3 regions of the Pseudoalteromonas piratica genome follow, and region 3 is predicted to be linked to each of the others. Evidence: predicted binding sites of a transcription regulator. Region 3 holds the regulator's gene; each other region holds the start of a gene.
What was found. The regulator FliA, encoded in region 3, starts transcription of late flagellar genes. The targets are predictions, from matches to a motif close to CTAAAGNTNNNNNNNNNNNNGCCGATA.
Positions count from the first base shown of each region.

Region 1: pomA (flagellar motor protein PomA) is a predicted target of FliA. The motif match lies at 6,566-6,592, and genes of this name have one in related genera.
Region 2: OM33_RS04315 (DUF5610 domain-containing protein) is a predicted target of FliA. The motif match lies at 9,301-9,327, and genes of this name have one in related genera.

Region 1 covers NZ_CP009888.1:2,927,255-2,938,306, forward strand. The annotation lists gene OM33_RS13505 (hypothetical protein) at 1-59, opposite strand, end outside; gene OM33_RS13510 (PepSY-associated TM helix domain-containing protein) at 308-1,927, opposite strand; gene OM33_RS13515 (hypothetical protein) at 1,924-2,250, opposite strand; gene OM33_RS13520 (hypothetical protein) at 2,243-2,512, opposite strand; gene OM33_RS13525 (TonB-dependent receptor) at 2,633-4,687, shown strand; gene OM33_RS13530 (flagellar motor protein MotB) at 4,777-5,688, opposite strand; gene pomA (flagellar motor protein PomA) at 5,692-6,453, opposite strand; gene xseB (exodeoxyribonuclease VII small subunit) at 6,689-6,922, shown strand; gene ispA ((2E,6E)-farnesyl diphosphate synthase) at 6,964-7,821, shown strand; gene dxs (1-deoxy-D-xylulose-5-phosphate synthase) at 7,891-9,756, shown strand; gene OM33_RS13555 (diguanylate cyclase domain-containing protein) at 9,824-11,052, opposite strand, start outside.
Region 2 covers NZ_CP009888.1:933,869-944,920, forward strand. The annotation lists gene OM33_RS04270 (TetR/AcrR family transcriptional regulator) at 1-551, shown strand, start outside; gene OM33_RS04275 (Rsd/AlgQ family anti-sigma factor) at 564-1,034, opposite strand; gene hemE (uroporphyrinogen decarboxylase) at 1,469-2,536, shown strand; gene nfi (deoxyribonuclease V) at 2,571-3,233, shown strand; gene OM33_RS04290 (TonB family protein) at 3,217-4,602, opposite strand; gene sthA (Si-specific NAD(P)(+) transhydrogenase) at 4,736-6,157, opposite strand; gene OM33_RS04300 (fatty acid desaturase) at 6,173-7,309, opposite strand; gene fabR (HTH-type transcriptional repressor FabR) at 7,436-8,056, shown strand; gene trmA (tRNA (uridine(54)-C5)-methyltransferase TrmA) at 8,066-9,163, opposite strand; gene OM33_RS04315 (DUF5610 domain-containing protein) at 9,343-10,473, shown strand; gene murI (glutamate racemase) at 10,547-11,052, shown strand, end outside.
Region 3 covers NZ_CP009888.1:1,719,924-1,730,975, forward strand. The annotation lists gene flhB (flagellar biosynthesis protein FlhB) at 1-670, shown strand, start outside; gene flhA (flagellar biosynthesis protein FlhA) at 751-2,859, shown strand; gene flhF (flagellar biosynthesis protein FlhF) at 2,881-4,260, shown strand; gene OM33_RS07895 (MinD/ParA family ATP-binding protein) at 4,253-5,110, shown strand; gene OM33_RS07900 (RNA polymerase sigma factor FliA) at 5,119-5,835, shown strand; gene cheY (chemotaxis response regulator CheY) at 5,885-6,268, shown strand; gene OM33_RS07910 (protein phosphatase CheZ) at 6,286-7,059, shown strand; gene OM33_RS07915 (chemotaxis protein CheA) at 7,074-9,317, shown strand; gene OM33_RS07920 (protein-glutamate methylesterase/protein-glutamine glutaminase) at 9,329-10,483, shown strand; gene OM33_RS07925 (flagellar motor protein) at 10,476-11,052, shown strand, end outside.

The DNA.
Region 1 (11,052 bases), 1.2 Mb from region 3:
GCTATTACTAGAAATGTGTGATAGCTGCCTAATGCTATAAGCAGCTCTTTAATAGACATCAATTAATGCTATTTTTTATCATTATCATCAGTACCACCACCAGTTCCACCGGTGCCTGGCATATAAGAAAATTTATCTACTGTTTTCATAATTATCTCCTTGTAGTTGTTTTGCCAAAAGGCACCTTACAAATTACTGAATATCCTAAAAAACACAAGTATTTTTTAATGAAAAATTATTTCTTTATATTACAAATAAGCGTCTAACCAAATGTATTAATGCATATTTTGTTTAAAAAATATCAAGTTTATTTAGAGGCGGTAAGCGAGGCTTCAATAGGAGGTGTTTGTTGATTTGCAAGAGCCCAAATACTATTTTTCTCACCTGAGTAAAAACGTTTTACACATTTTTGATGCGCTCTAAAGCAAATAAAGGCACACAAAAGCGCACAAAGCTCGATTATAACCTGTGATACTCCCCTTGCTGGCCAAATACTAAGCGATGGTAAAAATAGCGCAATAATAGATGTTAGTGGTATCAGTAAACACGCCACAATACTGACTTTAATTAAGCTTATCGCGGCTTTTGCTGCACCAACTGTAAAACTTAAAACAATCGCCCCTATAAAGCAGCTATAGTAAATCCACATGTAGGCATGGTTAATATTTAGGCTAGTCATGCTTAGCCATTTAGTGAGTGCAAAACAACTAATCACCCCAAGTAATGAGCCCAAACACACCCCTATGGTGAGTTTTGCCATAAATTGTACTGACTTCGTTTGTTTACCTTGCTTTTGCCTGCGCTTTTCAAGCCAAAGTAAGTTGCCAGTGTAGAACAAAAATGCCCCCGCAAGCCCCATCACAAAATACAACCAACGGCCAAAGTTACCACCATAACTGCCGAAATGCAGCGCAAAGTAAGTGCTTACAGCATTAACCCAAACACCTTGATCACCACTTGAGATACTGCTGGTTTGAATATTGAGGGTGTAAGGGTGCATAAAAATGAAATCGGTATTTGGCCCGCGCATTACTTCATTTTCGTTTACTAGTGAAATCGCCGCATTGGCACGCGCACCACTTAGCCCTGACAAACGAATTTCACTTACTTGATAACCGGGCGCATAAGCTGCGGCTGTTTCAAAATAATCTGACAGCGTTGGTAAATGGTCTAGTGTGTATACCTGTTTGTTAGGCGGATCACTTGGGAACAGTTCATTATCACCATACACTTGTGAGAGCCCTGCATAGAAGAAATCGTGAAAAGCAAAAACCACGGCGGTAAACGCAATAATGATATGAAATGGCAAACTGGCAATACCCACTAGATTATGGCTATCAAGCCAAAAACGATTGGCACCTTTTGCGCTACGAAGGGCAAAAAATGATTTAGTTAATGTGGGTAATAAGAAAATGACCCCAGACACTAACGCAATAAAATACAAAAGCGCAGCAAAACCCATAATAAACTCACCCAACATATGGTGCCCTGCCACTTCGCCTAAAATACCGCCAGTGCGATGCAACATATCAACCAAACCAGAGAGTTCATTTACGGTGGAATCATGAGTAATTATCTCACCCTTTTCATCAACTGTAGCGTGCACTGTTTGGTCATCAAGCCTCAACCCGCGGCCACCGCCTTGGGTGTACCAAGTAAAGGGTGATTGCGTATTATCAAAACTAATCACTAACTCTTTTTGTGCTTCAGGATAGTTGGCGAGCACTTTTGGTAATGCGGCTTCGATACTTGCTAAATCCGTATGTGGTAGCTGATAACTTGGTGGTGTTGCCCAATCATCAATTGCTGAGCGAAACATGGTAATACTGCCAGCAAAAAATCCAATAAACAAAAAAAGCCCTGCAACAATACCTGTCCAGGTGTGTACGTTTTGGTATGTCCTTAAAATATCGCTTTTGATTTTCATAGCGCACTCCTTAATGCCATCCAAACGCCATAAATTACTAAATTTGCAAAACCCAGTTTGAGCCATGCCTGCTTGCCACTTCTAAACAAGTAAACCAACGACAACACACACATCCAAATTGGCGCAACTAACCACATATTAAATTGTACTCGCCATAACGCACGCTCATTTGAAATAGCTTGATTAACATTGTCTGGACCAAACCACGCAAATAGTGCAACTAAGCCATAGCTCAGCAATAGGCCAAGAAAAATACCCGCTAAGGTTTTAGACCACCAATCAGCTTGCAATTTGATTTGTTGCTTACCTGCATAATCACTCATTTGTTTTTCCTTTAGTTAAATGGGCGAACGTGGGCAGAAAAATAATGCTTAACATAATCACCATTAGACTAATAAATATTGCTGCCGAAAGTGCAAATTTAAGTGCCATAGTGGTGATTGCCGCGATAATAAGCAGATAGGCAACAGGCCTTAATTGTTTAGGCCACGTTTTGGCAAACACCATTTGATGTTTATTAGAAAAATACAACAACGCGACTGCTAACAGCATTATTGCTATTGGCAGCACAGAAAAATAATCCATTTTTGCCCCTTCGAGTGTTGTGAATAAAAGATAAGCTGAAATTTACATGATAATCATTTGCATTTAGAATATCGTTTTTTAACTCTACTTTCAATCTCTTATAAAAAGGAATTACCCCAAATGCCTAACGATAAAACGATTGGTGATTTTAAACTACACACGCTTTCTTTACTTGTTTTAACTTCTTTGTACTCAACGGCTAGCAAAGCAGAAGATGATCAAACTCTCGAATCAATAGAAAAAATTATTGTGATCGGTGAAAAAGCGGATCGCACCTTAAAAGATACAGCTTCGAGTGTGTCAGTTATTGCAGAAGAAACATTGCGTTCATTACAACACATAACCATTAGCCAAGCGGTATCTGAAATTCCTAACGTGGTAACACTTACCGGCTCCGTACCGGATATTCGTGGTGTTTCAGGCAATGGCTCTGCAACTGGTTTTAACGGTGTTTCTGGTGGTGCTCGTGCGCGTGTTTCAACATTAATTGACGGTGTAGCTGAACCCTTTATGGCAGATTTAACAGGCGACAGTGGCATTTGGGATATTGAACAAATCGAGGTGTTTCGCGGACCGCAATCAACAAATAACGGTCGCAATAATTTAGGTGGTTTAATTTACATAAAAACCAAAGATCCAAGCTACAACTGGGAAGGTGCTGCAAGGTTAGGTTATCGTAATCAAAACCAATATGTTGATAGTTCAGTTATGGTATCGGGCCCGTTAATTGATGAGCAACTGGCATTTCGCTTTACTGGGCAACTGCTTAACGGTGACTCATTCGACAACAGTGTTATTTACGAGACACATGAACCAGGCTTTGATTTAAATGAATTAAAAACTACCCGAATAAAAGCAAAGTTGTTGTGGGAACCAGACGCTGTTAAGGATTTCTCAGCCTTAGTCACGGTTTCTGACAACCACGAAAAAGGTGATACAGGGCGTAAATATTATACCGCAAATAATCCATGGGATTATATTCCCACCGGTCAGCGTTACATGAATACTGATTCAACCACACTTAGTTTAAAACTAGACTATACGCTTTCAGACAGTATAGCCTTCGATTTATTAGTAGCAGGAATGGACTATCAATGGGGCTTTGACAGCTACGATGTGGACATTACAAATCAACAGAGCTTGACTGTTGATGAAGATAACTTAACCATTGATAGCAAAATGCGTTTTGGTCTAAATAATTCACAATTTTATGGTTTTGTTGGACTTGCCTATTTTGAACGTGAGCAAGATTATCAAAGTATTGGAGGCTCGATTTATCATGGTCATGACGAAAGTGAGTCTAAAGCGCTTTATGGTGAAGCAAGCTTTGTGTTTGCCAATGGTTTCACATTAATTGCCGGTGGTCGCGTTGAACGGGAGTCTCAATATCGAGATTTTGTTATGGATCAAGCGTCAGTGCTTGACCAAGCAAATACCATTACCTTACCTAAACTAGTTTTACAGTATGCAATTTCAAACAACACAACGGCAACAGTAAGTGCGCGCAAAGGGTATAATGGCGCTGGCGGTGCACTGGATTGGTATGCTGGTGAATATTACTACTACGATTCTGAATCAGTAAATACGTTTGAAGCGGGTGTACGTTCAAGCTTTAACAGTGGCAATATCAACCTAAGTGCAAACCTCTTCTATAACGACTATTCAGACTACCAAGCAACTGACTATAACCGTCGAATTTCTAATATTGATGCTGTTACAACATTTGGTTTTGAAGCAGAGGCAAGCGCGATGCTAACTCAAGACTTTAAAGTAAATGCAGGCCTTGGATTAATGCGCTCTGAAATTAAAGATTCCAGTCCTGAGTACGAACATATTAATGGCAATGAACTAAGCTCAGCGCCAGGTATTACTGCCAATTTAGGCGCAAGTTACTGGTTTACAGATGCACTTTCTGCACGTGCTTCGATCAATTATGTTGATGACTACTATGGAGAAATTACCAATAGCGAGGAACGTCTAGCAGGTAACTATAGCGTTGCGCGTGTTTCGCTTAATTATGAGTTAGATAATTGGCTGATTAATGCGTTTATTAACAACTTAACGGATAAACAAGCAACAACAGTGTATGAACCACCAGGTAGACGCTACCCTGATGGCTATGCTGCAATTATCGACCCACGTACTGTAGGAGGTTCGGTAACTTACCGCTTCTAATTTAGTTAACTATCTATCCAAAGTTAATATTAGCTAAGCAAAAGGCCTCATAGTAATGAGGCCTTTTTTATATCAACTGTGGTTTATGTTTACTGTAAATCGATTGGCGTCGACTCTTTAGCTTTACCTTGCATGATCGAAATCTCAACACGACGATTTCTACGCCGCGACTCATCATCCACATTTGGTTCAAGTGGCCGTGTATCAGCTCGACCAATCACCACCATGCGGCCTTTATCAAATGACGGTGCTTTTTGCATTTCAGTCGCCACTGCCACGGCTCGTTTTGCGGATAAATCCCAATTATTGGTATAAAGCTCATTACTTACTTGAAAATCATCAGTATGACCTGACACCGTAATTTCACCCGGTACATCGTTAAGTAATACCGCGATTTCTTGAATAATAGGTTTAAATTGCGGCTGCAAAAATGCGCTGCCTGATGGAAACGAACCGTTTTCACGAATACGGATAATAATTTGCTGACCCAGTGATTCGAGCTCAATTGCTCCATCGATAATTTGCTTTTCTAATTGTTGCGCAATTTTCTTTAATAGCTCATTGGTTTTTTCTTGTTGTGCTTCACTGGCAGTTTCTTTAGACGTACTAGATGATTCACCACCACGACGATTACCGCGCTGCTCTTGCCTACCACCGGCGCTGTCCTCTTCACCCGCTTGGAACTCCAACATTTGCTGCGTCATCTCAACGGTTTGCTGTTGAATAGTTTCGATTGGTGTGGGGTCCGGTTTACCTGGGCGAAACTCCATGGCGATTACACTAGTACCTTTAGGTATGTCTTTCACTTCTATTTTATTTTGTACACCAAAAGCGAATTTCATGGAGCCAGCAATTTGTTTAAACTTCAACACATCCATTTCTGAAAACGCTAATAACAGTACAAAGAAGCACATTAAAAGCGACATCAGATCAGCAAAGGTGCCCATCCACGCTGGTAGTCCGGGGGGCGGGCATTTACACTCTTCTGCTTCATCCGACATAGCTTATCCCTCTGTATCTACAGCACGTTTAGATTCAGCAAGGTAGTTTTTCAATATACCTTCAATTACTTTGGGGTTTTGACCATCTTGAATACCTAAAATCGCATCTAAAATAAGCTTTTGATTTAACGCTTCTTCATCTTTGCGGTTTTCAAGCTTTGCTTGAATAGGAATGGCAATTACGTTGGCAAGAAATGCACCATAAAGCGTTGTTAAAAGGGCTACCGCCATTGCTGGCCCAATTGCTTTTGGGTCATCCATGTTTGATAACATCGCAACCAGACCAATCAAGGTACCGATCATACCCATTGCAGGTGCAACATCACCCAGCGCTTTAAATAAACCTGCGCCGGCTTCGTGTCGCGTTGTGGTCAAGCTAATATCTTTTTGCAAAGTGGCACGAACTACATCGGCATCATGGCCATCCACCAACATATCAATGCCTTTGCGCATAAATTGATTTGGAATTTCGGCTTCTTCAAGGGCTAAGAACCCCCCTTTACGCGCTGCATCTGCAAGCTCAACTGATTTTTCGATTAATTCTTCTGGCGCTTCAATTTTGAACATAAAGGCTTTACCAGCCACTTTACCTATGCCAAAAAACTGCCCCATGGTGTAGTTGGAAAGTACAACAAACAATGAACCACAAAATACAATTAATACTGATGGCACATCGACAAACATGCCGAGATCACCACCCATGATCATTGCCATTACAATAAAACCTATTGCACCGACAATGCCTATAACCGTTGCTAAATCCACTTTGACTCCCAGTTGTAATGCTTATAAACCATGTTTGGGTTTTTAAATTTGAGGCTCAATATGCTTACTAAAACGTAAGATATCGTAACTATTATAATAATTTACTTTTATTTATCGGCAAGGGATATAAAAGTATTAGTGAAATTATTTTGCCTATTTAGCAAGTTAAATTGAATTAGCCGGTCAATAACCATAAAATTAGGCCTCTTTATGATAATTGCGTGACAGGTATCCCATGGCGAGCAAAAAACCAGAGAATTTAAGCTTTGAAGAAGCCATTTCTGAACTATCTAACATAGTAAATGAAATGGAACGCGGAGATTTGCCGCTAGAAACCGCACTAAAACATTTTGAACGCGGTATTGCATTAGCGTCAGCCTCTTCAAGTAAGCTTGAACAAGCGCAGCAAAAAGTGCAAATTTTAATGGGACAGAACGACACTGCCCAACTTGTCGATTTTAACCAGTAGGCTGTCATTTGAACTCTGTTGAATCCATTATTTCTACGTATTTGCCTCGTATCGAAAAAAACCTTACTGAACTAACCCCTGCAGCGCATTTAAGTGATGAGAGGTTAGTTGCTGCGTGTCGCTATAGTTTACTTAATGGTGGTAAACGTCTGCGCCCAATTTTGGTGTATTTGACCGGCGAATTATTTAACGCCCATCAAGACGACTTAAATCGCATCTCATCAGCCATTGAATGTATTCATAGCTATTCACTGGTACATGATGATTTGCCAGCAATGGACGATGATGAGTTACGCCGCGGCCGCCCTACCTGTCATATTGCGTTTGATGAAGCGACCGCGATTTTAGTGGGTGATGCACTGCAATGTTTAGCATTTGAAACAATTACCGAATGCGAATTTATCGGCACTTCAACCAATAATCAGCTTAAAATAGTTAACACTTTGGCCCATGCATCCGGTTTGGTTGGTATGTGTGGCGGTCAGGCGTTAGATATTGATGCAACGAACCGTGCTATTTCATTAGAACAATTAGAGCGTGTGCATAAACTAAAAACAGGGGCGTTGTTAAAATCAGCCATTACCATGGGCGCGCTGGCAGGCAATGCAACAAATACTGAGATTAGCGCATTAGCACGTTATGCTGAGTCAATTGGCTTAGCATTTCAGGTGCAAGACGACATTTTAGATATTGAAGGCGACACACAAACACTTGGTAAACCGCAGGGTTCAGACCTTGAAGCAAACAAAGCAACTTACCCCGCATTGCTTGGATTGCAAGGCGCCAAAGACAAAGCGCATGATCTTGTGAACCAAGCAATCGCCGCATTGTCAGAAATAGACGCCGATACAGGTCGACTCAAAGCCATTGCAGAATATATAATTGCTAGAGATCATTGATCCCTAGTGCGCCAAATAACTTACAATAATAAATTGGCGACGTATTTTTAGGATAGAATTTAAAACATCATGACTTTTGATAGTAGCAAGTATCCGTTATTAAGCTTAGCCAATACGCCGGAAGAACTGCGTGATATTCCGCAACAAAATTTGCCTGAGCTCAGTAACGAACTGAGAGATTACTTACTCAACTCTGTTTCTCAAAGCAGTGGCCATTTGGCTTCTGGCTTAGGAACGGTTGAATTAACGGTAGCTCTTCATTATGTGTATAACACGCCGTTTGACCGTTTAATTTGGGACGTAGGCCATCAGGCTTATCCTCATAAAATTCTAACAGGTCGTCGCGAACAAATGCACACCATCCGCCAAAAAGACGGTTTACACCCTTTCCCATTCCGTGAAGAGAGTGAATACGATACGTTTAGTGTTGGCCACTCAAGCACTTCTATTTCTGCTGCGCTCGGTATGGCATTAGCAGCTGAAAAAGAAGCTCAGAACCGTAAAGTTGTGGCTGTAATTGGCGACGGTGCAATGACTGCGGGCATGGCATTTGAAGCAATGAACCATGCAGGCGATTTGAACCCCGATATGTTGGTTATCTTAAACGATAACGAAATGTCGATTTCAGAAAATGTAGGTGCTCTCAATAACCACTTTGCGCGTATTCTTTCTGGCAGTTTTTATACGAATATTCGCGAAGGCGGTAAAAAGTTACTTTCGGGCATGCCCCCGGTAAAAGAACTTGCCAGCCGCATGGAAGAACACCTAAAAGGCATGGTGATACCAGGTACTTTCTTTGAAGAACTGGGCTTTAACTACATTGGTCCTATTGATGGTCACGACGTTGGTATGTTAACCGACACATTACGCAATATGCGTAATTTAAAAGGGCCACAGTTACTGCATGTTCGTACGCAAAAAGGTAAAGGGTACAAACCAGCCGAGGCCGATCCTATCGGTTATCATGGTGTACCAAAGTTTGACCCAAGTACAACCAGCTTACCGAAATCAAAACCAAGTGCACCGACATTTTCCAAAGTGTTTGGTGATTGGTTATGCGATATGGCAGCACAAGATCCTAAATTAATGGCTATTACCCCTGCCATGCGTGAAGGTTCTGGCATGGTTCGTTTTTCGAAAGAATTCCCAAGCCAATATTACGATGCAGCAATTGCCGAGCAACATGCAGTGACACTCGGTGCAGGTTTAGCCTGTGAAGGGTTAACACCTGTGGTAGCGATTTACTCAAGCTTTTTACAGCGTGGCTACGATCAGCTTATTCACGATGTAGCACTGCAAAACTTACCGGTAATGTTCGCTATTGACCGTGCAGGTCTCGTTGGTGCTGATGGTGAAACTCACCAAGGCGCTTACGACTTGAGCTTTATGCGCTGCGTTCCAAATATGGTGATAATGGCGCCAAGTGATTTAGATGAATGCCGTCAAATGCTTTATACCGGCCACCTTCATCAAGGACCAAGTGCCGTGCGTTACCCACGTGGTAGTGCAGGCGATATTTTACCAAATGCTGAAATGACCGCACTTGAAATTGGTAAAGCGAAAGTAATTCGCGAAGGTAAAGAAACCGCTATTTTAAGTTTTGGTACCTTGCTTGACGAAGCAAAGAAAGCGGCTGAAGAACTTGATGCAACGCTATTAGATATGCGCTTTGTTAAGCCACTTGATGGCGATGCAATTAAACACCTTGCTGCCACACACAAAACACTTGTCACCCTTGAAGATAACGCGTTAATGGGTGGTGCAGGTTCTGCAGTTAATGAGTTTATCATGGCTGAAAAGCTAACCATGCCGGTGCTTAATTTAGGTTTACCAGATGAGTTTATTAAACACGGTACGCAACAAGAAATGCATGCTGAACTTGGCTTAGATGCCAACGGTATTGCACAAAGTATCAAAGACTACATTTCTAAGTAGCCTCTCCTATTAGAGTTCAGGTTTCAGAAACTTTCTGAAATCTGAACTCTTAATCCTGACACTCATTTTAAATTTCTGAAATATGCAACTTAGCTTGTTCTGTTTCCAATAGCATTTCAAGTTGCATGGCAATACGCTCACTGTCTTCAAATTCAAATGCGTCGATATTCTCTGAAAAGCTAAAGTAAGCAACACTGCCTGGTTTTTTCGCCTTCGCTTTTTGCAGCGCAATATCTGCAATTTTAATGGAGGTTTCCCAGCTAATTATCTGCCCACCTAATAATGGCAATGGATAAAACGCCCAGCCTACTGAACCGGTCAATTTGGTTTTACGGCCATCAGGCATAACAAACTCTTGTTCTGCAAGTTGATGGCTAATGCTGCGTGCAAACTGATGCACAGCGCCTTTTTGCATATCCCTTAATAGAATAAGAAACTCATCGCCACTCCAGCGCACCACATAGTCAGCGCCTAACACTTGCTCTGTTAGCATTGAAGCAATTTGTTGCAGGCAGTTATCCCCGGCAAACGAACCAAACACATCATTTACATGGCTAAATTTATCCAAGTTTAAGATCAGTAGCGCCATACATTTACCCTGAATTTCAAGGCTTTCTCGGTTACTTTGGAAATGCTCAATATCTTTAGGCAATTGGTCAAACAAAAAGCGACGACTACGAAGGCCTGTCAATTCATCTGAGTGACTAACTAGTTTTAATCGATCATTCGCTTTATTAAGTTGTTCGTTCGCAGAAATCAGTGCTTGTGTGCGTGTTTCTACTAAACGTTCTAATTCTTCTTGTTTACGACGTTCTTGATTGCGGTAAAACAGAAACACAATATACAAAGCAAGGATAAATGACATCACAACAATAAGACGAAAAATCACTGTTTCATCAAATGCTTTTGGAATGATTAAGGTTTGTGAAATGGTATCTGCATTGGTCCATTCTTGACCCGGACGTTTAGCTTGTAGCTCAAAAACGAACTTACCCGCAGGTAGATTGGCATAGTTAGCCTCGCGGCTATTATTAGCTTCACGCCAGATGCCATCAAGCCCAACAAGCCTATATCGAAAGTCAATATTTGATGCTGTTTGGTAATTTATCGCGGTGTAGCCCAAGGTTAAGTTTCGCTCTTCAGTATTCAAAATAAGGGTATCAAGTTCAGGTACCGGGTAGACATTCTTATCGCCGCCGTTGTCAGCAGTAACGGTTTCAATAATGGGTCTGATGTCACTTTCATTAAACAAACGAATATTTGTTGGGATTTCAACTAAGCCAGATTTGCTCGGGT
Region 2 (11,052 bases), 790 kb from region 3:
TCGATGCTGCGTTGGCTTTGTTTGTTGAGCAAGGTATTTCAGAAACATCGACAGCCAGCATTGCGAAACATGCAAGCGTGGCAACTGGCACTTTATTTCATCACTTTGAAAATAAAAAGGTGCTGGTGGAAGCGCTGTATTTTCATTTAAAAACATCCTTAGTGGATGATTTGGCTTTAGATGGCAAGATTGAGAATGAAGGGCAGATAGTCAGTCTATGGCATAAAGTGATCATTTGGGGTCTAGAAAATCCAGATAAAATGGCGTTTTTTAGTATTTATTATTCAAGCCCATGGGTCGAGTCATCTTTTAAACACAACGTGCTTAACAGTGTGTTTTCTTTTTTGATTGAATTTATCGAGAGACAAAAAGCAGTGGGCGTGTTTATCGACTTACCAACGGATTATATTGCGATGCATATTCAGCAAAGTTTACTCAATACGGTAAATTATTTGTTAGAGCACAACCTAGAGGTCACGAGTGAATTGATTGATTCAAGCTTGAAAGTTTGTATGTTTGGTTTGCAAACGCAAAGAAACAAAGAGGCGTAATTTACGCCTTTTTTAATCTGTGTGATGCGTATATAAATTTTCAATTAGCTCGTCTTCTAACTCGAAGCGTTGCTCAAGTGCTTGCCCTAAAGTAGATAGATCTTCATCAAAGTTTGGCAGCAAGCTTTCTTCTTTCGCATTTGCGTAATCATCATTAAAACTCAAAGCGATATCAGTTGATGCAGAGATTTGCGGGTATAATGACTGCGCTAACTTTAAGCTGCTCGGTCCTTTTTCGGCGCAAGCTTTTACTAGGTCATCATAAATCTCAAAGTGACCTGCTGAGAGGTAATCCATTAAGATTTGGCAAAATTCAAGAATTTCACCTTTCTTTGGCAGTGCTTGGTCGCTTCGTTCATAGGGAGGTAAGCCTGCAAGTTTGCAATAAATTACAAGTAACTCTTGGCGTTCTTGTAACCAGCTATCAATAGCTGAATGTGAACCGCCCCATTCTTGTTTCGCTTTTTCTAAACTTTTAAGCATAATTATGTCCCTTTACTTCAAACTAATTTCTATAACAAAGAAATATGCAGAAAAGATCAACTTATTTTTAACATTTTTCATTCAGTTAATTGTAACTAATTAATAATAAAGATAATTGTTGATATATTAATTTGTGCTTAATGTAGGCAGGGCGCAGTTAAAAAAGTATATAAAAGAAAAAACCACCCAGAGGGTGGTTATAAAACTTTTTCTGACTTGATTAATTCAAGCTCTTATTTTTGTATCTATTTTATAACAAACTATTTTCATTTTAACAATACTTAATATCCTAAAATGGTGCTTTAATTATTAATTCTCTCTACAAAGCGAAATAATTACATTTACTATGTAGTTAGGTTTGATCTTTCGCATAGTTAGTTGGCTTTCATAATGATACAATTCGCTCAGTTATAATTTTTAGGTTTTACACTATCATGAGTGAATTAAAGAACGATCGTTATTTACGTGCGCTATTGAAGCAACCAGTAGACCAAACACCTGTATGGATGATGCGTCAAGCTGGCCGCTATTTACCAGAATATCGAGCAACCAGAGCGCAAGCTGGCGACTTTATGAGCTTATGTAAAAATGCAGAATTAGCGTGTGAAGTAACACTGCAACCGCTTCGTCGTTATCCATTGGATGCAGCCATTCTGTTCAGTGATATTCTTACAATTCCAGATGCTATGGGATTAGGCCTTTATTTTGAAACAGGTGAAGGTCCGAAGTTTGAGCGTCCAATTCAATCGATGGCTGATGTAGCTAATTTACCAATTCCAGATCCAGAAGATGAGCTGGGTTATGTGATGAATGCGGTACGTACTATTCGTCGTGAGCTTAAAGGTGAAGTGCCATTAATCGGTTTTTCTGGTTCACCATGGACGTTAGCAACTTACATGATTGAAGGCGGTAGCAGTAAAACATTCGGCAAGATTAAGAAAATGGCATTTTCTGAGCCAGAAATCTTGCATATGCTGCTTGATAAATTAGCGGATTCTGTAATCAGCTATTTGAATGCGCAGATTAAAGCCGGTGCTCAATCGTTAATGGTATTTGATTCTTGGGGTGGAGTGTTATCACCGCGTGATTACAAAGAGTTTTCATTAACGTATATGCAAAAAATTGTTGATGGCTTAATTCGTGAATATGACGGCCGAAAGGTACCAGTCACGCTATTTACTAAAAATGGCGGCTTAAACTTAGAATCAATTGCGGCAACTGGTTGTGATGCGGTTGGTTTAGATTGGACTGTTGATATTGCCGATGCGCGCCGTCGAATTGGTGATAAAGTGGCACTTCAAGGTAATATGGATCCTGCAATGCTGCATGGAACGCCAGAACGTATTCGTCAGGAAGTGCAACGTATTTTAGAGGGCTATGGTGATGGTTCTGGCCATGTATTCAACCTTGGTCATGGAATTACACCAGATGTCGATCCAGAAAATGCAGGCGTGTTTATTAATTCGGTTGGTGAATTAAGTAAACAGTACCACAACAAATAAATATGAGCCTTGCAATTGCAAGGCTTTTTTCTTTATGGCTGATATCAATGACATTATGTGGCCTGGCACAGTTGCTAAAGCTAAGGCCATCCAATCAAAGTTAGCGCAACAAGTAACTATCTCTCAATACCAAGGGGAAATTCGCGTTATTGCAGGTATTGATGTTGCTTTCCCAAATAAAGGTAAAACAACACGTGCTGCAATTGTACTGTTGCAGTACCCATCGTTAAATGTAATTGAGCAGGTAGCATATGAATCGCCTACAGTATTACCCTATATTCCCGGAGTACTTAGTTTTCGTGAAGGTGGTGTGATAATAAAGGCTATGCAGCAGCTTCAAAACGCTCCTGATATTTTGATGTTTGATGGTCAAGGCATTGCGCACCCTATGGGCCTTGGTATTGCAAGTCATATTGGAGTAATCCTCAATATACCGACTATTGGTATTGCGAAAAGCTGTTTGACAGGTGACTATAATGAACCTGATACATTTAAAGGTGCAATATCTGATCTAAGTGTTCGGGGGGAAAATATTGGCTATGTAGTCCGTACTAGAGAGAACGTAAAGCCACTGTTTATTTCGCCGGGGCATCGCATAACAAAAGAGCAAGCGGTATCGCTTGCTCTTGAGTGTGTTACTAAGTTTCGTTTACCTGAACCTACAAGGCTTGCTGATAAACTTAGTAAGAGTCGGTAGTTCTATCAGCCATCATCGAAGCTTCGCTTAGTTCAATCAGCTTGATGTAATTTTGTGCTGGCCAACTACGGTTGTTTGCTTCATTAAGTGCTTGTTGTAACAGTTGCTGCCCTTCTTGCACTCGTCCTAGCTCAGAGTGTGCTGTACCAAGAACAGACAATAGTACTGGATGTTGGTTATCAACTGCACGTGCTAGCTCAGCATACTTAATCGCATTTTGTGCATCACGTAGCTCAGCAACATCAGAGAATGCTAATAAACGAGAGTACTCTATCATTGCTGGTAAATATTGATTATGTGCTGCAGTTTTTAAGATATCAGCTGCAGTGTGTACGTCATAATGAATACTGCCATAGTTAAGCATTGTCATCGCTAATTGGTATTGTGCACGCTCATTGCCTGACTCTGACGCCAGCTTTAACCAATTAAATGCTTTCTCTTCATCAGGTTGACAGCCTTCGCCATTTTCAAAACAGTGCATTAAACGCATTTGAGCATCATGGTTACCATTGATAGCAGCTTTGTAGTACCAATCAATGTGTTCGTTTTCAGATGTTGCTTCTATCACACCGTGTTCAAGCATTAAGGCATAACGATTTTGCGCAACGCTATTACCCTTATTAGCAAGTACAAGTAATTTACCTTTATACTCATCAAGAGCACGTTGAAATTCACGATTTACTTTGCTGTTATCTGAACCCAGAGTAAAAGATGTTACTAAATCAAAAATACGACGAGGTTCACCCGTAGGGCTGATATCTGGCTCAAACTTCCATTGCTTTACAGCTTCTAAAGCGGGTTCATCGATCACCCCTTTCGGAAATGATGCAAGAATACGACTATCTTCAACGACCCCACTTTCGTTGACATTGTAGCCTACTGTGACCCATGCTTTTGAACCTGAACGTGTATTGTTGTCAATCTCAGGTTCAACCTTTTCAATTAACTTTGCTCGCTCAGGAAAGAAGTTGGTGTGCTTCGTGATGGGTGCGTAACGTAAGTCGTGTAGTTTCTTACCATAGGCATCTTTAAGTTCGATATACGCTTCTTTAGCTTCACGACGTGAAGGCACTAATTTACGCAAGCTGCGATATTTGTCTTGCGCCTCAGGGTGACCAAAATCTTTAGCAAGTAGATACCATGCATATGCTTGATTGATATCTTTTTCAATTCCCTGGCCATTGAGATAGGCTGTCGCAAGATCAAACTGAGCATTTACATGACCCAATTTAGCAATCTTACTTAATTCAGCAACGTATTTCTCAACATTTCCCTGTTTCTCATAGTATTTAGCAGTGGAATAATCTGCGAAACTGTTAAAAGAAAACAAAGATAGTGCTGAGGCAAGTAATAGAGTGGGGGTTTTCATACTTAACAGCCTATTATTATTGTTTTAGGTTATTAAGTTTACAATAATTTTACACGATCACAAGCGTTAGTTTAAAAAACCGGCACTTTATGTGAAGGTTTGTAATAAACCAGCCATAAAGCGCCATTTCGCTTTATTTAATCAAACGATTCAAGCCATTAAGTGCCGCAACGCGGTAAGCTTCTGCCATAGTTGGGTAGTTAAATGTCGTATTAACAAAGTATTCTATGTTGTTGCCGCCATTTTTTTGCTCCATTACCGCTTGACCGATATGAATAATCTCGGCTGCACGCTCACCAAACACATGGATACCTAGAATCTCTTTGGTTTCAATGTGGAACAGTATTTTTAAACTACCTACTTCGGTACCTGCAATTTGTGCACGTGCAAGGTGTTTAAATTGAGCGCGACCAACTTCATATGGCACTTTAGCTGCGGTAAGCTCTTGTTCTGAGCGACCAACCGAACTAATTTCTGGAATAGTGTAGATACCACTTGGAATATCGCGGATCAGCTTTTTATTGCATTCGCCAGTGGTAATCGCATCTGCAGCGATACGGCCTTGATCGAAAGCGGCACTTGCAAGGCTTGGATAACCAATTACATCACCCACAGCATAGACATTACCTACTTCAGTTTGGTAGTTTTCATTCACTTTTAAATTACCGCGGCTGTCCGGTGTTAAACCAATCGCTGATAAGTTCAGTTTATCAGTATTACCTGTGCGACCATTAGCGAATAGTAAGCAATCGGCTTGCATCTTTTTGCCTGATTGCATATGAACAATCACGCAATCATCACGAGTTTCTACTTTTTTAAATTCTTCATTGTGGCGAATTAGAATGCCGCTATTCCAAAAGTGATAACTTAGAGAGTCTGATGTTTCAGCATCTAGAAATGCGAGCAGGCGATCACGTGTATTAATTAGATCTACCTTTGCACCTAATCCGCGGAAAATTGATGCATATTCACAACCAATTACACCAGCACCATAAATGATGATATGACGCGGGTCGTGTTTAAGGCCCAAAATAGTATCACTGTCATAAACACGTTTATGATTAAAGTCGATTTCAGATGGACGATATGGACGAGAACCAGTTGCAATAACAATAGTTTGTGCCGATAGCGTTTCATTACTGCCATCGTCTTTTTGAATTGAAATTGTATGGTTATCTATAAAACTTGCTTCACCATGAAGTAGTGTAATGCGATTTCTATCATAAAAGCTGGTGCGTAAATTGACCTGTTTGGAAATCACATTACTGGCATGATCTAAAATATCAGGATAGGTCATGCGCTCTCTGTGAGCTTGAGAATTAAACAACGGGTTTGAGTTAAACTCAATTAAGCGACTAACAGAATGACGCAATGCCTTTGAAGGTATTGTACCCCAGTGTGCGCATCCGCCACCGACTTTTGGTTGTTTTTCAACAACTGCAACTCGTTTACCACTTTTAGCAAGGTTCATTGCTGTGCCTTCACCACCAGGTCCTGTACCTATGATAATGGCGTCATAATCATACTGTTTTTTAGTCGCTTGTTTTTTTGTCACAGAGTGTTCCTTTAACTAATTTATTGCGAGCTCTTTGATTAAGGCTTTATTTAGAGCCAACCAATATTCTTGTTGGTTTATTAACGCTGCTTTTATTTCATTATACTGCTTTTTAAGCTGAGATTGCTCGCATTGCTTTATAACTTTGTTTTTTCGCATCTCTAAAACGCGTTTTCTTACTTTATAATAGTGCTGCAATTTACTTAATAACAGATCATATTCTTTTTGTAGTTTCTCAATTTGCTTATCATTAGCTTCTTTTTTGAGAAGTGTTTGTTTGGTGCGCTCCATTAAAGTCGCTGCTTTTGCACGTTCAATAATTTCTTGAGGTGTCTTCCGTAACTTAGAAGCTAACCCCACTAACGATAGTGACTTTATCAGCCATTTCGTCGGATCGTAATGCCACCATTGGATACCATTACGGTAGTCTGATGCGAAAATATGATGAAAATTATGGTACCCCTCACCGTAAGTTAAAAAAGCTAAAAAGCCATTATCTCTTGCTGTGTTGGACTCAGTATATGGACGCGAACCCCAAATATGGGCAAGCGAGTTTATGAAAAAGGTAAAATGTTGACTTAACACTAAGCGAAGTAAGCCGGCAAGCAATAACATTCCCCACACATTTCCAAAGATAAGCCCGAGTAATAATGGAATACCAAAGTTTGTGATAATCGACAGCACTAAATAGTGTTTATGTTGCCACATTACAACGCGGTTCTTTTGTAAATCTCGACAGTTAGAATAGTCAGTATAACGATGGGCTTGATATTCACGTAACATCCAACCTATATGGCTATACCAAAAACCACGCGTTGCAGCATAAGGATCTTTTTCAGGGTCATCAACTTTACCATGATGTATACGGTGGTCAGAACTCCAATGTAATGCACTGTTTTGTATTGAAAACGCCCCGCCAATAGCAAAAATAAATTCGATTACTGGGTGTGTTTCATAGGTCTTGTGTGCCCATAAGCGGTGATAACCTGCGGTGATTGAAAGTCCACAATAAAACATACAAGCAATAAATGCGATCCAGTTAGCAGTACTGTAGCCATAGGTAAAACCATACCAAGGAACCAAAGTTACAGCAGCTAAAAAGGTGGTGGAAAAAAAGAGGGTATTAAGCCAAATAATGGGTGGTTTTTTCATATTAAAAATCTCAGCGTACACTTGTACGCTAAAATAGTTTTATATCACGTTTTAATCAAGTGAAATCGACAAAATTCATAAATAATTTTTCTGTGTTAAACTGCATGCAAAATTTATGGGGGATGTATGTCGGGTATTCGTGCACAACAAAAAGAAAAGACGCGACAAGCGTTAATCGATGCAGCGTTTAATCAATTAAGTGCTGAGCATAGCTTTTCTAATTTAAGCTTGCGCGAAGTTGCTCGTGAGGCAGGCATTGCACCAACTTCTTTTTATCGTCACTTCAAAGATATGAATGAACTTGGTTTAACTTTAGTTGATGAAGCTGGCTTAATGCTTCGACAACTGATGCGTCAAGCTCGTCGACGTATTGAAAGTGGTGGCAGCATTATTAATATTTCCGTACTCACGTTTATGGAGTTTATTGATCAATCGAGTAACCAATTTCGTTTATTATTGCGTGAGCGTTCAGGCACATCAAAGGCCTTTAGGGCAGCAGTTGCGCGTGAAATAAAACATTTTATTTTGGAACTTGCACATTATTTAGAAAGTGAAACAGGGTGCGATGCAAATCATGCCTATATCCAAGCGGAAGCTATGGTTACTTTGGTATTTAATGCAGGTGCTGAAGCGCTTGATCTCACAAAGCCACAGCGTGATCAACTTACGGAGCGCATTATTTGGCAATTACGCTATATTGCCAAAGGCGCTTCAAGTTATACAAAGGAGAAAAAAGCAGCTAAATAGCTGCTTTTTTTATTTACGCGTTAAAAATACACCCGACTCAATATGGTGGGTATATGGGAACTGATCAAAAATAGCAAAGCGCTCAATGTTATGCGTTTCTGTCAATTGCTTGAGATCTCGCTCAAGCGTATCCGGGTTACATGAAATATAAATAATATTGTCATAGCCTTGCACTAAGTCTGTGGTGTCTTTATCTAAACCAGCACGTGGCGGGTCAACTAAAATGCTTTGGCAGTTGTAACTTTTTAAATCAATTCCATTTAAGCGAGAAAAGGTTTTTTCACCGTTCATCGCCATTGTAAATTCTTCGCTCGACATACGGATGATATCAAGGTTTTCAATTTTATTTTCCGCGATGTTAAATTGCGCAGATTTTACAGAGGACTTAGATATTTCGGTTGCTAATACGCGATTAAAGTGCGGCGCTAATGCAATTGAAAAATTACCATTGCCGCAGTAAAGCTCAAGTAGGTCATTTTGAAGCGGTTTTGATACATCAATAGCCCATTCAAGCATGCATTCATTTAGCTTTGCATTTGGTTGAGTGAAGCTATTTTCTACTTGTTGATAAATAAGCTCGCGATTATTCACATTCAACTTTTCAATCACGTACTCTTCACCAAGGACAATTTTTTGTTTGCGCGCACGACCAATGAAATCAATGTTAAATTTTTTACTAAGTTCGGCTTTTAGCTTAGTCACTTGGTTAAGCCATTCATCATCAAGCTGCTTATGATAAATTAGACTTACCAAAATCTGCCCACTCAATGTAGATAAATAATCGATTTGAAATAGCTTACGACGTAAAATTTCATTTGGTTTTAATAGCTCTAATAGACGCGACATTAACTCACAAATTAGTGGCGCGGCAGGATCAAACTGGTCTACTCTGATTTTCTCTTTAGTTTCTGGGTTAAACATGATGTGAAATAAATCTTCCCCCTCATGCCATACGCGAAACTCAGCACGTTGTCTGTAATGTTTAGGTGCAGATTCAAATACTTCTAATTCAGGTGCATTAAATTGAGCGAATTGTTGACTAATACGCTGCGCTTTCTCGTTGAGTTGTTCATCGTATTTTGAAGTATCTATTTGAATTACAGGCATATGCTTTTAAACCTCATGTTTGCGAGTCGCGCTATTTTAGGGTGTGGTTTTTCTTTGTCCAGTTTTAGCATAGAAAAAATGTGACATACTTACTGTAATTAAAGTTAAATTCTTATTCGAAAAACTAAGAATTAATACTTAAGTTGCTCACTATTTGGCCGATAAATAGACATTGTGAAATGGAGGCAATAATTATGAAAGTGGGTGGATTGGGGTATCAACCCGAAAACAAGTATGGTTTTTCTCAGCAAAAACCAAATGAAATAGCGCAAAATGCATCAGCTAAAGATGTATTTACGATGTCACAACGCGTAACAATTGCAAGTCAAATCTCTTATCAAAAAATGATGGGGGCAATGCCGTTTGAAAGTAAAGTTGAGCCAACCAAGCCTGAGGACCTGTTTAATTTCGAAGAAATTGCAAAAAATGTTTTGTCTTTTGTGAAAGGTGCCATCTTAGGAGCTAAAGCTGATGGTGCAGATAATGACAAACTGACAAACATGTTTGCTCAAGCGCGAAAAGGGGTAGAACAAGGTATTGGTGAAGCAGTTGAGGAACTTAAAGACAGCGACTTATACACTGATGAAATAGAGCAAGGCATTGAGAAAAGCCGCGATTTAATTTTTGATGGTTTAAACGAATTTGAAGAGTCACTTTTCAACCCTGAAAAACAGACCTCTGCCTTAACTGGTTTTAATGCCGGAAATTATTACCAGCTAGATAATGGAGCCAGTTTTGAATTTAAAACCGCAGAGGGAGACATAATTAAACTCACTTATAATAGTCAGTTTAATTCATCTGAACAGCTATCATATAGCAAAAACGATGACGGTGAATCCCTTAGCTATGCTTCTTCACAGGCGAGTTCGCAAGCATATAGCTTTTCAGTTGAAGGTGATTTAAATGAAGATGAAATTGCAGCAATCAATGATTTGATGTCAGATTTGCAAAAAGTAAGCAATGAATTTTTTAATGGCTCACTTGATAAGGCATTTGAACAGGCAAAAGAATTAAACTTGGATTCATCCCAGTTAGTTTCAATGTCAATGAACTTACAGCAGACAGAAGTTCGAGCAAGTGTTAGAGAGTATCAAACATCACAGCCCGGTACAGATATAGCTAAACAATTCGAACCGATAAATGAGGGATTAGAAGAAAGCTATGAGAAAGCGAAGCCGCTGAATATTGAAAATCAATTAGTACAGCTACTCACATGGCTTAACCAAAAACAAGCTAGTAAAGAAAGTTTAATTGATTACAGTACTCAATTTTTTGAGCAACTTAATAATAAGCAAGAAAAAGCGAAGTAAGTTTTAGCTTATCTTGAGAAATAGTAAATATGTGGCAAACTACCCGAGTTAATAACATATTAGGTCGGGTAGTTTGGCAAAACATATTGTAGTTTTTGATTCTGGTATTGGAGGTACATCGGTACTGGAACACATACAAAACAAAATACCACATGCCAAGCTTAGTTATCTTATGGATAATAAGTACCTTCCTTATGGTGAACTTTCTTTTGAATTCCTAACGCAAAGAATTACGAGCTTACTTAGAAATTTTTTAACCCTTATCGAGCCAGTTGATTTGTTGGTCATTGCGTGTAATACAGCCAGTACACAAACACTCGACATTTTAAGACAGCATTTCAAATTTCCAATTGTTGGTGTAGTGCCTGCAATCAAACCTGCTGCAGAAAAAACTCGTTCAAATAAAATTGGTGTGCTAGCAACTCCTGCAACTGTCGCGAATGAATATACGGCCAGCCTGATTAATAATTTTGCTGCTTCATGCCATGTTTCGTTATACGGCTCAAGTAGCTTAGTGAAGCTAGCTGAGCAAAAGTTTTGGACTAGTAATGTCGATCTAAAACAATTAGAAGAAGAATT
Region 3 (11,052 bases):
CCTTATTGCAACGGTCGCTGTCTATTTAATAAAAGGCTATTTTCCCGAAATTTTAACACTCAGCTTGGAAGCCGTTCCAGGCAATATTGAACATGCTCTTTGGATCCTAGCATGGATGTTTTTTGCGTTGGCTATGACATTAATTGTTATTGCAGCAATTGATGCGCCTTTTCAGAAATGGAATCACAACGAACAGCTAAAAATGACCTTGCAAGAAGTGAAAGATGAGTTCAAAAATAGTGAAGGTGACCCACAAATTAAAGCGCGTATTCGGCGTACACAACGTGAGATGTCTCAACGTAGAATGATGCAGGATGTACCGGATGCTGATGTTGTGGTCACTAACCCGACTCATTTCGCTGTGGCACTGAAATATGATACAGAGAAGGCCGGAGCGCCTATAGTAATCGCAATTGGTGGAGATGAAATCGCCCTGCAAATTAGAAAAATTGCAGATCGCTATGACGTTCCAATAGTTGAATCACCATTACTTGCTCGTTCACTCTACCACACAGGTGAAATTGGGCAGCAAATACCAGAACAATTATTTGTTGCTGTGGCACAAGTGCTAGCATACGTTTATCAATTAAAACAGTTCAATAAAGGACGTGGCAAACGGCCTGAAAAATTGGCTGCAAACCTACCTATACCTGAAGAATTCAAATATTAGTCAGTATGTTATAGCACTTAACTAGTTGGAACATAATTTGCTTTAGCTATACCAGTGTCAATATTTTGAATAGCTGCTGTATGGACTTCAAAGCCACAATAAACCAACTGAATGCGAATAAATCGGACTACTTAAAAGGTATAGGAACGCCTATTCTTGTGCTCGCAGCACTGGGCATGGTTGTACTACCTATGCCTGCGTTTCTACTCGATATTTTATTCTCATTTAATATTGCGCTTTCACTAGTTGTCCTGTTGATAACTTTATACACACTTAAGCCACTCGATTTTGGCATTTTTCCTACAGTGCTATTAATTGCAACGATTCTCCGCTTAGCTCTGAATGTAGCAAGTACGCGTGTGGTGTTACTTGAGGGGCATGAAGGGGGCGATGCAGCAGGTAAAGTGATTGAAGCATTTGGTTCAGTTGTAATTGGCGGTAACTATGCCGTTGGTTTGGTTGTATTTTTAATTCTGATCATTATAAACTTTGTTGTAATTACCAAAGGTGCTGGTCGTATTTCAGAAGTTTCGGCACGTTTTACGCTCGATGCGATGCCAGGTAAACAAATGGCAATTGATGCAGACTTGAACGCTGGTTTTATAACGGCTGAACAAGCCCGTGAACGTCGAACAGAAGTAACCCGTGAGGCTGACTTCTATGGTTCGATGGATGGTGCCAGTAAATTCGTAAAAGGGGATGCTATCGCGGGCATTATCATTTTAGTGATCAATATTATCGGTGGATTATTTATCGGAATGATCCAACACGATTTACCTTTTAGCCGTGCAATGGAAGTATATACTTTACTGACAATTGGTGATGGTCTAGTTGCTCAGCTACCTTCGTTATTACTTTCTATCGGCACTGCAATTGTTGTTACACGTCAAAATGAATCACAAAATATGGGCGAACAATTTCATACCCAACTTGGAAATGATAAAGCGCTTTATATCGCAGCAGGTATCTTGATTGTGATGGGATTGGTCCCTGGCATGCCAAAAGTCGCATTTTTAGGTCTCGGCTTGTTAATTGGTGGTGTTGCTTATTGGAACCAACGTATTAAGACCAAAAAGGCAGACGAAGAAGCAGAACAAAAAGCGAAAGGTAAGTCACCGAGTCAAGAACAAGCACAAATTGAACAAAAAGAATTAGGCTGGGACGATGTACAGCAAGTCGATGTTATTGGCCTAGAGGTAGGTTATCGCCTAATTCCACTAGTTGACCAAGCGCAAGGCGGTGAACTACTCAGTCGCATTAAAGGTGTACGTAAAAAGCTTTCACAAGAACTTGGTTTCTTGGTGCCGCCAGTGCATATTCGCGACAACTTAGAGCTTGATCCAAATGAATACCGCATTACCTTGATGGGGGTATCGAGTGGTTACGGTGAGTTAAAGCACAATAATGAATTAGCAATTAACCCAGGACAAGTTTTTGGTGAGGTGAAAGGGGTTGCGACTAAAGACCCTGCATTTGGTTTAGATGCTGTTTGGATTGCGCCAGAACAAAAAGATGAAGCACAATCACTTGGCTATACAGTAGTAGATGCTGCCACAGTTGTTGCCACTCACATTTCACAATTACTTCATAATCACGCTGCTCTTTTGCTTGGTCATGAAGAGGTGCAAAACCTGCTTGATATGTTAGCTAAGTCACACCCACGTTTAATTGAGGGACTTGTGCCAGATATTTTACCGCTCACAACTATCGTAAAAGTATTACAAAATTTACTTAACGAAGGGGTGCCAATTCGTGACATGCGTTCAATTGTACAAACCTTGGTTGAATATGGGCCACGTAGCCAAGATCCTGATGTATTAACGGCTGCAGTGCGTATTTCACTTCGTCGTTTGATTGTTCAAGATGTGGCTGGTAACACCCCTGAAATTCCTGTCATTACATTGGCGCCTGAGTTGGAACAGATGTTGCATCAGTCACTTCAAAGTGCAGGTGATGAAGGTGCTGGTATTGAACCAGGGCTTGCAGAAAGACTTCAAAACTCTCTCGGCGATGCTCATCAAAACCAAGAAATGGCAGGTGAACCTTCAATACTGTTGACATCGGGTATGCTGCGCAGTGTGTTATCACGATTTGTGAAACACAGCTTACCAGGGCTGCGTGTGATGTCTTATCAGGAAGTACCTGAAGAAAAACAGATAAAAATTGTTTGCTCGGTTGGTCAACAGTAATAAGTCAAGGTGAGGTGTGACATGAAAATTAAACGTTTTTTTGCGAAAGATATGCGTAGTGCATTAAATGAAGTTAAACATGAATTAGGTCCAGATGCTGTCATTATGTCAAACAAACGTATGGCTGATGGTATTGAAATTGTTGCTGCTGTTGATTATGAAAAGTCGGTTCAAAGTGCGCCAGCAGCTCCACAAGTTCAAGCAGAAAAACCAACGTTTAATAGCCAATTTGTTAAACCAAAGCCACAAACAGCAAAGCCTGAAAAGCAAGCCGCAGTGGCTGATAGTTTATCTGCTTTGTTAGAACGCCAAGCGAAAAAGACACCGCAATTTGACAAACCATCTGCACCTCAACAATCGCAAAATTGGTTTGATGAAGATAAGTATCAAGCACCAAAAGACGACAGTTTTAATTCGTTTAATCAAAGCAAACAGGCGTCAAGCTTTGACTCAGAACCTCAGCCGTCACATGAAATGCAAGCAATGCGTGATGAAATGGCATCTATTAGACAGTTATTAGAGCATCAACTTTCTGGTTTAATGAATGAGGATATGGCACGCCGTGATCCAACCCGAGCTCTGTTATTAGATCGTTTAAAAGGTATGGGAATTAGTGAAGCTGTAGCAGACCAGTTAGCCTGTTTCATTCCTGATGACGTTGCTCCACGTCAAGCGTGGCAAGAGACCTTGAACATGCTGAGTAAGCAATTGTACACCGCAAACAACGAAATTTTGCGCCGTGGCGGTGTATATGCACTGGTTGGCCCTACAGGTGTAGGCAAAACAACAACAGTTGCCAAGCTTGCTGCGCTTGGTGCACAAAAGTTTGGTGCCAACAATATTGCACTAATTACTACAGATACCTATCGTATTGGCGCATATGAACAATTATCAACATATGGACGTATTATTGGTTGCCCTGTTAAGCAAGTTAAAAATGCAGAAGAACTTACTGAAATTCTTTATCATTTAAGAAATAAACGTCTAGTATTAATTGATACAGCAGGAATGAGCCAACGAGACTTGCGTTTGACTGAGCAACTGAATACATTAATGCGAAATAGCCGAGTAGATATTCGTAGTTACCTTGTTTTAAGTGCAACAGCACAATTAGAGGTACAACAAGAAGCCATTAAGCAGTTTAAACAGGTACAGCTAAGTGGTTGTATCTTCACAAAACTTGATGAATGTCTAAGTTTAGGCGAAATTATCAGTGTAGCCATTCAAAATCGACTGCCAATAGGCTATCTTACCAATGGGCAGCGCGTACCAGAGGACATTCGTGTAGCAAATGCGGAAAAATTGGTCAGCAAAGCACAGCAGTTGTATGCAAAACGAACAAACGCGCAAGCAAGACGTGCATCAAGCATGGCGCATCAAGCAGTAGGAATGTATGATTAACCCAGAATTAGATCAAGCTAGTGGCCTGCGGAAAATGAAAAACAATAACAAGGCTGTAAAAGTAATTGCGGTAACTGGAGGTAAAGGGGGAGTTGGTAAAACCAATGTTTCTCTTAATATGGCAATCGCCATGGCCCAACAAGGCCAAAAAGTACTTGTACTCGATGCCGATTTAGGTTTGGCAAATTGTGATGTTATGCTTGGTTTACGTGTTGAGCGTAACCTGTCTCATGTTTTATCTGGTGAATGTGATTTAGAAGATATTCTGGTGGAAGGTCCGTATGGTGTAAAAATTGTGCCTGCGACTTCAGGCTCTCAGAATATGGTTGAACTAACGCCTTCAGAGCACGCTGGACTTATTCGTGCTTTTGGTGAACTTGATTCTCACTATGACGTGCTGGTAGTTGATACTGCAGCAGGTATTTCTGATATGGTATTGAGCTTTTCTCGTGCTTCTCAAGATGTGCTTGTTGTTGTATGCGACGAACCAACATCAATTACTGATGCATATGCTCTGATAAAGGTGCTTAGTCGAGAGCACGGTGTATACAAATTTAAAATTGTTGCCAACATGGTACGAAGCCTAAAAGAAGGGCAAGAACTTTTTGCTAAATTGTCGAAAGTAACCGATCGTTTCCTAGATGTCTCATTAGAGTTAGTGGCAACCGTGCCATTTGACGAAAATATTCGAAAAGCCATTCGTAAACAAAAAACTATTGTAGATGTTTTTCCTAAATCTCCAGCAGCAATTGCTTTTAAGGCGTTAGCCTCTAAAGCTGCGACTTGGCCGATCCCAAATCAGCCTTCAGGACATCTTGAGTTTTTTATCGAGAAACTGGTTAGTAACTAGGAATGCCTATGAAACGAACCACTGCTTATGCTAACCAAAATCAATTATCACATCTTGTTGAACAGCATACGCCGTTGGTTAAACGCATTGCCTATCATATACTTGCACGATTACCGTCAAGTGTTATTGTTGAGGACCTGATTCAAGCTGGCATGATAGGATTGATTGAGGCTGCGAAAAACTTCGATGGTTCTAAAGGGGCTAGTTTTGAAACCTATGCAGGTATTCGTATTCGTGGTGCAATCATCGATGAAACCCGCAAGGGGGACTGGGTGCCACGCTCAGTGCATAAAAATGCACGCGAGGTTGCTGCTGCCATTAGTTCCTTAGAAGCAGAGCTTGGTCGAGAGCCTAAAGATAGTGAAGTTGCTGAAAAACTTGATATTACGATAGATGAGTACCATCATATTCTTAGGGATATAAGTAATGGCAAAATTATCGGCATTGAAGATCTCGGCGTTGATGAAGATGTAATCGATGCAGGCCTTGGTAATAATGAGCAAAACCCATTAGCAGATATTCAACAAGATAAATTTAATAAAGCATTGGTAACGGCAATTCAAACTTTGCCAGAAAGAGAAGCATTAGTGCTTTCGCTTTACTACAATGATGAAATGAATTTGAAAGAAATCGGTTTAATCCTTGAAGTTAGTGAATCTAGGGTTAGCCAAATACATAGTCAGGCCATGGTGCGCCTTAAAGCAAAAGTCCATGACTGGATATAGAATAAAGTAGTAAGTAAACAATTAGGTGCATACCTCACTGGAGGATATTTTGGATAAAAACATGAAAATTCTTGTGGTTGATGACTTTTCAACAATGAGAAGAATCATTAAAAACCTGTTAAGAGATCTTGGTTTCACAAATGTACAAGAAGCAGATGATGGAAGTACCGCGCTGCCAATGTTACAAAATCAAGAATTTGACTTTGTAGTAACGGATTGGAACATGCCTGGTATGCAAGGTATTGACTTGCTGCGCGCTATTCGCGCAGATGACAGCCTTAAACACATTCCTGTGCTAATGGTGACAGCAGAAGCTAAGAAAGAACAAATTATTGCTGCCGCACAAGCTGGTGTTAACGGATACATTGTTAAGCCATTCACTGCAGCAACGCTGAAAACAAAACTTGATAAAGTTTTTGAGCGTTTAGGCTAATTGGGAAGGAGAGGTTTATGTCAGCAGGTGCTGCGCCTCCAATTACCTTAGAACAGGCTAAACAGCTTGTTGCGTTTCTTGAAAATGGTGAACAACAACAAGCGCAAGAGCTGTTACAGCAAGTCACGGCAATTGAGCAAGATGAATTGTTTGGCGAGGTTGGTAAATTAACACGCCAACTTCATGATTCATTAAAAAACTTTCAGCTAGATACCACGTTATCTGCGTTAACAACAGAGTCCATACCGGATGCTAAAGAACGCTTAAACTACGTTATGGAAATGACAGAGCAAGCAGCAAATACCACAATGGATGCGGTTGAAGCTTCTCTGCCTATTGCCGATAAACTACAAACAGGTCTCAATGATATTAAACCTAAATGGGATAAATTAATGTCTCGGGACCTAAAAGTAGGCGAGTTTAAAGTGCTTTGTCATGAGTTGAATGGTTTTATGGAAGAAGCTAAAACAAACTCTGACGAATTGAATAGTTTAATGACAGAAGTATTGATGGCTCAGGGCTATCAAGATCTTACAGGTCAAGTTATTCGCCGCGTAATCGAGCTAGTACGCGAGGTCGAAGAGAGTTTGATTCATATGTTAACGGTGTTTGGTACACCTGTTGAACATACAGGATCGCCTGAGACGACACTAGAACAAGAACAACAAATGGTTGCTGATGGTGAATTAGACCAAGTAGCTGAAGGCCCAATTATAAATGCTGAAACCCGTGAAGATGTGGTTTCAGGTCAAGATGAAGTAGACGATCTATTATCTAGTTTGGGCTTCTAATCGGAGAATTATGCATGAGCTTTGATGTCGATGAAGATATTTTACAAGACTTTTTAGTCGAAGCCGGTGAAATCTTAGAATTGCTCTCAGAACAGTTAGTTGAATTGGAAAATAACCCAGAAGATGCTGACTTATTGAATGCGATATTTAGGGGCTTTCATACCGTTAAAGGGGGAGCGGGTTTCCTTTCAATGACGGAATTGGTAGATGCCTGTCACGGTGCGGAAAATATTTTCGATGTCCTTCGCCAAGGCCAACGCAGAGTTACCCCAGAATTGATGGATGTCATCTTACAAGCACTTGATACCATTAATGAGATGTTTGCTCACATTCAAAATAGAGCGCAACCTGACCCAGCTGATCCTCAATTACTTGCAGAGTTACACCGCTTAAGTCAGCCAGAAAGTGCAGATGAAGCCCAAGCAACTGTTGCTGAAGAACCTGCAGAAGTTGAACCAGCGCAACCTGAAGCTGTTGAAGCCGATCCGTTTGATGATATTTTATTTGATGCAGATGAAACTGCTTCTTCAGATGAATCTGGCAGTGTTGACGATATTACCGAAGAAGAGTTTGAAAGTTTACTTGACGAACTTCATGGTTCAGGAAATGGTCCAGTAGCACAGCCAAGCGGAGAATCGACTAGCGCTGATTCTGATGAAATCACTGATGATGAATTCGAAAGTTTGCTGGATGAGCTTCATGGCGCAGGTTCGTTTGGTGCGTCAGCTGAGGCTGCTTCACCAAGTTCGGAAAGCAATGCGCCAGCACCTGCTTCTGCTCCAGTTAGTTCCGGTGATGATGAAGATATTACTGAAGACGAATTTGAAGCATTGTTGGATGAACTTCATGGTAAGGGGAGTGCACCAAAAGCGAGCGAGAATTCGTTTAATACTGAATCAGTCGCACAACCGGCGGCAAAACCAGCCCCAGCACCGCCACCGAAGTCTGAGCCGGTTAAACCTCCTGCTGCTGCCAAACCTGCGGCACCGAGTAAACCTGCTGCGCCAGCTAAGCCTGCAGCAAGTGCACCAGCACCAGCTGCGAATAAAGCGCCTGCCAAACCAGCAGCGCCGCCTGCTGAAACCACTGTACGAGTCGATACCAAACGTCTTGACCAAATTATGAACATGGTCGGTGAGCTGGTACTAGTTCGTAATCGCCTAGTTAGCTTAGGTGCAAATGTTAGCAACGAAAGCATGGGCAAAGCGATTTCTAACCTGGATGTGGTTACTGCAGATTTACAAGGCGCAGTAATGAAAACGCGCATGCAACCAATCAAAAAGGTATTTGGTCGTTTTCCTCGCGTTGTTCGTGACTTAGCTCGAAGCTTGAAAAAAGAAATCAATTTACAATTAGTTGGTGAAGAGACTGACCTTGATAAAAACTTAGTGGAAGCACTTGCAGATCCACTTGTTCACTTAGTTCGTAATTCAGTAGACCACGGCATTGAAATGCCAGATGACCGTGAAGCTGCAGGAAAACCGCGAACAGGTACAGTGACTCTCTCCGCATCACAAGAAGGCGACCATATTCTACTTACCATCGAAGATGATGGTGCAGGTATGGATGCAGAGAAATTAAAAAATATAGCAATTAGCAAAGGTGTTATCGATGCTGACCAAGCGGCCAGATTATCGAACACAGAAGCTTATAACTTAATTTTTGCCCCAGGTTTCTCAACAAAAGAAGAAATTTCAGATATTTCAGGACGTGGTGTGGGGATGGATGTTGTTAAAACAAAAATCACCCAATTAAACGGTACTGTTAATATAGAATCTGAAAAAGGTAAGGGTACAGTACTGGAAATTAAGGTACCGCTTACTCTTGCAATTCTACCGACCTTAATGGTTGTTGTTGGCCAGCAAACATTCGCATTACCACTTGCCGGTGTCAGTGAAATTTTCCACCTTGATTTAACCAAAACGAATTTAGTAGATGGCCAGTTAACAATTATTGTTCGTGATAAAGCGATTCCGCTTTTCTATCTCGAAAAATGGTTGCTTCGTAACCCTAGAACGGAACAAAAACGTTCTCAAGGACACGTTGTTATTGTTCAACTAGGCACACAGCAAATGGGCTTTGTGGTTGATTCATTAATTGGTCAAGAAGAAGTGGTAATTAAACCTTTAGATGCACTATTACAGGGAACTCCAGGCATGGCCGGTGCAACGATTACATCAGATGGCGGGATAGCGCTGATTTTAGATGTACCGAGTATGTTAAAGCACTATGCCGGTCAAGGTCGCAATAAAAAGTAAGAGAGCATTTAATGACAATTAGGGTATTAGTTGTAGATGATTCAAGTTTCTTTCGCCGCAGAGTGAGTGAAATCTTGAATCAAGATCCCAATATTGAAGTAATTGGCACTGCTAACAATGGTAAAGAAGCGGTGGAAAAAGCTGCTGAATTAAGACCATCAGTGATTACTATGGATATTGAAATGCCGGTGTTGGATGGCATTAGTGCGGTCAAACAAATTATGCAGCAAACACCAACACCCATTCTAATGTTTTCTTCATTAACTCATGATGGTGCAAGCGCAACTTTAGATGCGCTTGATGCGGGTGCGTTAGATTTTCTTCCGAAAAAATTTGAGGATATTGCACGTGACAAAGAAGAAGCGACCAAGGTATTACAACAAAAAGTACGTGAAATTGGTCGTCGTCGCGTAAGTGGCTTTCGTCCTTCGAGAGTCGCTGCGACACCTTCTACTGCGTCCCGAATTGCTTCTGAAAGAACGACAACGTCATCACTTCGCCAACCCGACCGTTCATTTTCGCAACGTGCGCCAGTTACCGATACGAGAAATACGGGTACATCAGAAAGACCTAAGGCTTCAGGTAAACAATATAAGTTGATGGCAATTGGCACATCGACAGGCGGGCCTGTAGCATTGCAAAAAGTATTGACGCAGTTACCTGCCAATTTCCCCCACCCAATTCTGCTCATTCAACATATGCCAGGAGCTTTTACACCGGCATTTGCTCAACGTTTGGATACCTTATGTAAAATTAAGGTAAAAGAGGCTGAAAATGGGGATTTATTGAAACCTGGGGTTGCGTATTTAGCGCCTGGTGGCAAGCAAATGTTAGTTGAAGGACGAAGTGGTAGCCAGAAACTAAAGATTTATGAAGATGACAGTCCAAGAGTGACATACAAGCCAAGTGTTGATATTACGTTTGCCAGTGCTGCTAAGAGTTATGGCGATGCTGTTCTTGCAATTGTTTTGACAGGAATGGGAGCTGATGGTCGAGATGGTGCGCGTTTATTAAAACAAGCAGGTTCTAAAATTTGGGCTCAAGATGAGGCTTCTTGTGTCGTTTATGGCATGCCTCAAGCTGTTGCAAGTGCAGGCTTAAGCGAGAAAAGTATTGCTTTAGCGGATGTTGCAAAACACATCAATACGGAAATAGGTTGTGGATAAATTAGCCATTTTTGGTGTTATTTTAGCGTTTGTTGCGATTGGATTAGGGTACACACTGGAAGGTGGTGTACTCGCAAACTTATTTGATTTATCGGCTTTTATAATTGTTTTTGGTGGTACACTCGGGGCGGTGATGCTGCAAGCAACCAAGTATCAATTTATCACTGCGTTGAAAATGTTACCTTGGGTAGTAAAACCACCAAAACACGACTTTTCGCAAGGCATTGAACTAGTTAAGAATTGGGCTGCAAAAGTACGTCACGATGGTTATTTATCATTAGAAAACTTGGCGATAGATGAAAAAGATTATTTTGTCTCCAAAGGCTTAAATTTATTGGTGGATGGCAGTGAAGAGCAGCAATTTTTTGACACAATGGAAAATGAAATACTTCAAAGACGTCATGCACTGAATGAATCAAGTCAAGTTTTTCATGCAATGGGCGGATACAGTCCTACGCTTGGAATTTTAGGTGCGGTCTTGGGTCTAATCCAAGCGATGAATTTTATCCAACAACCGGATATGCTAGGTGCGGGTATTGCTACTGCATTCGTCGCGACAATTTACGGCG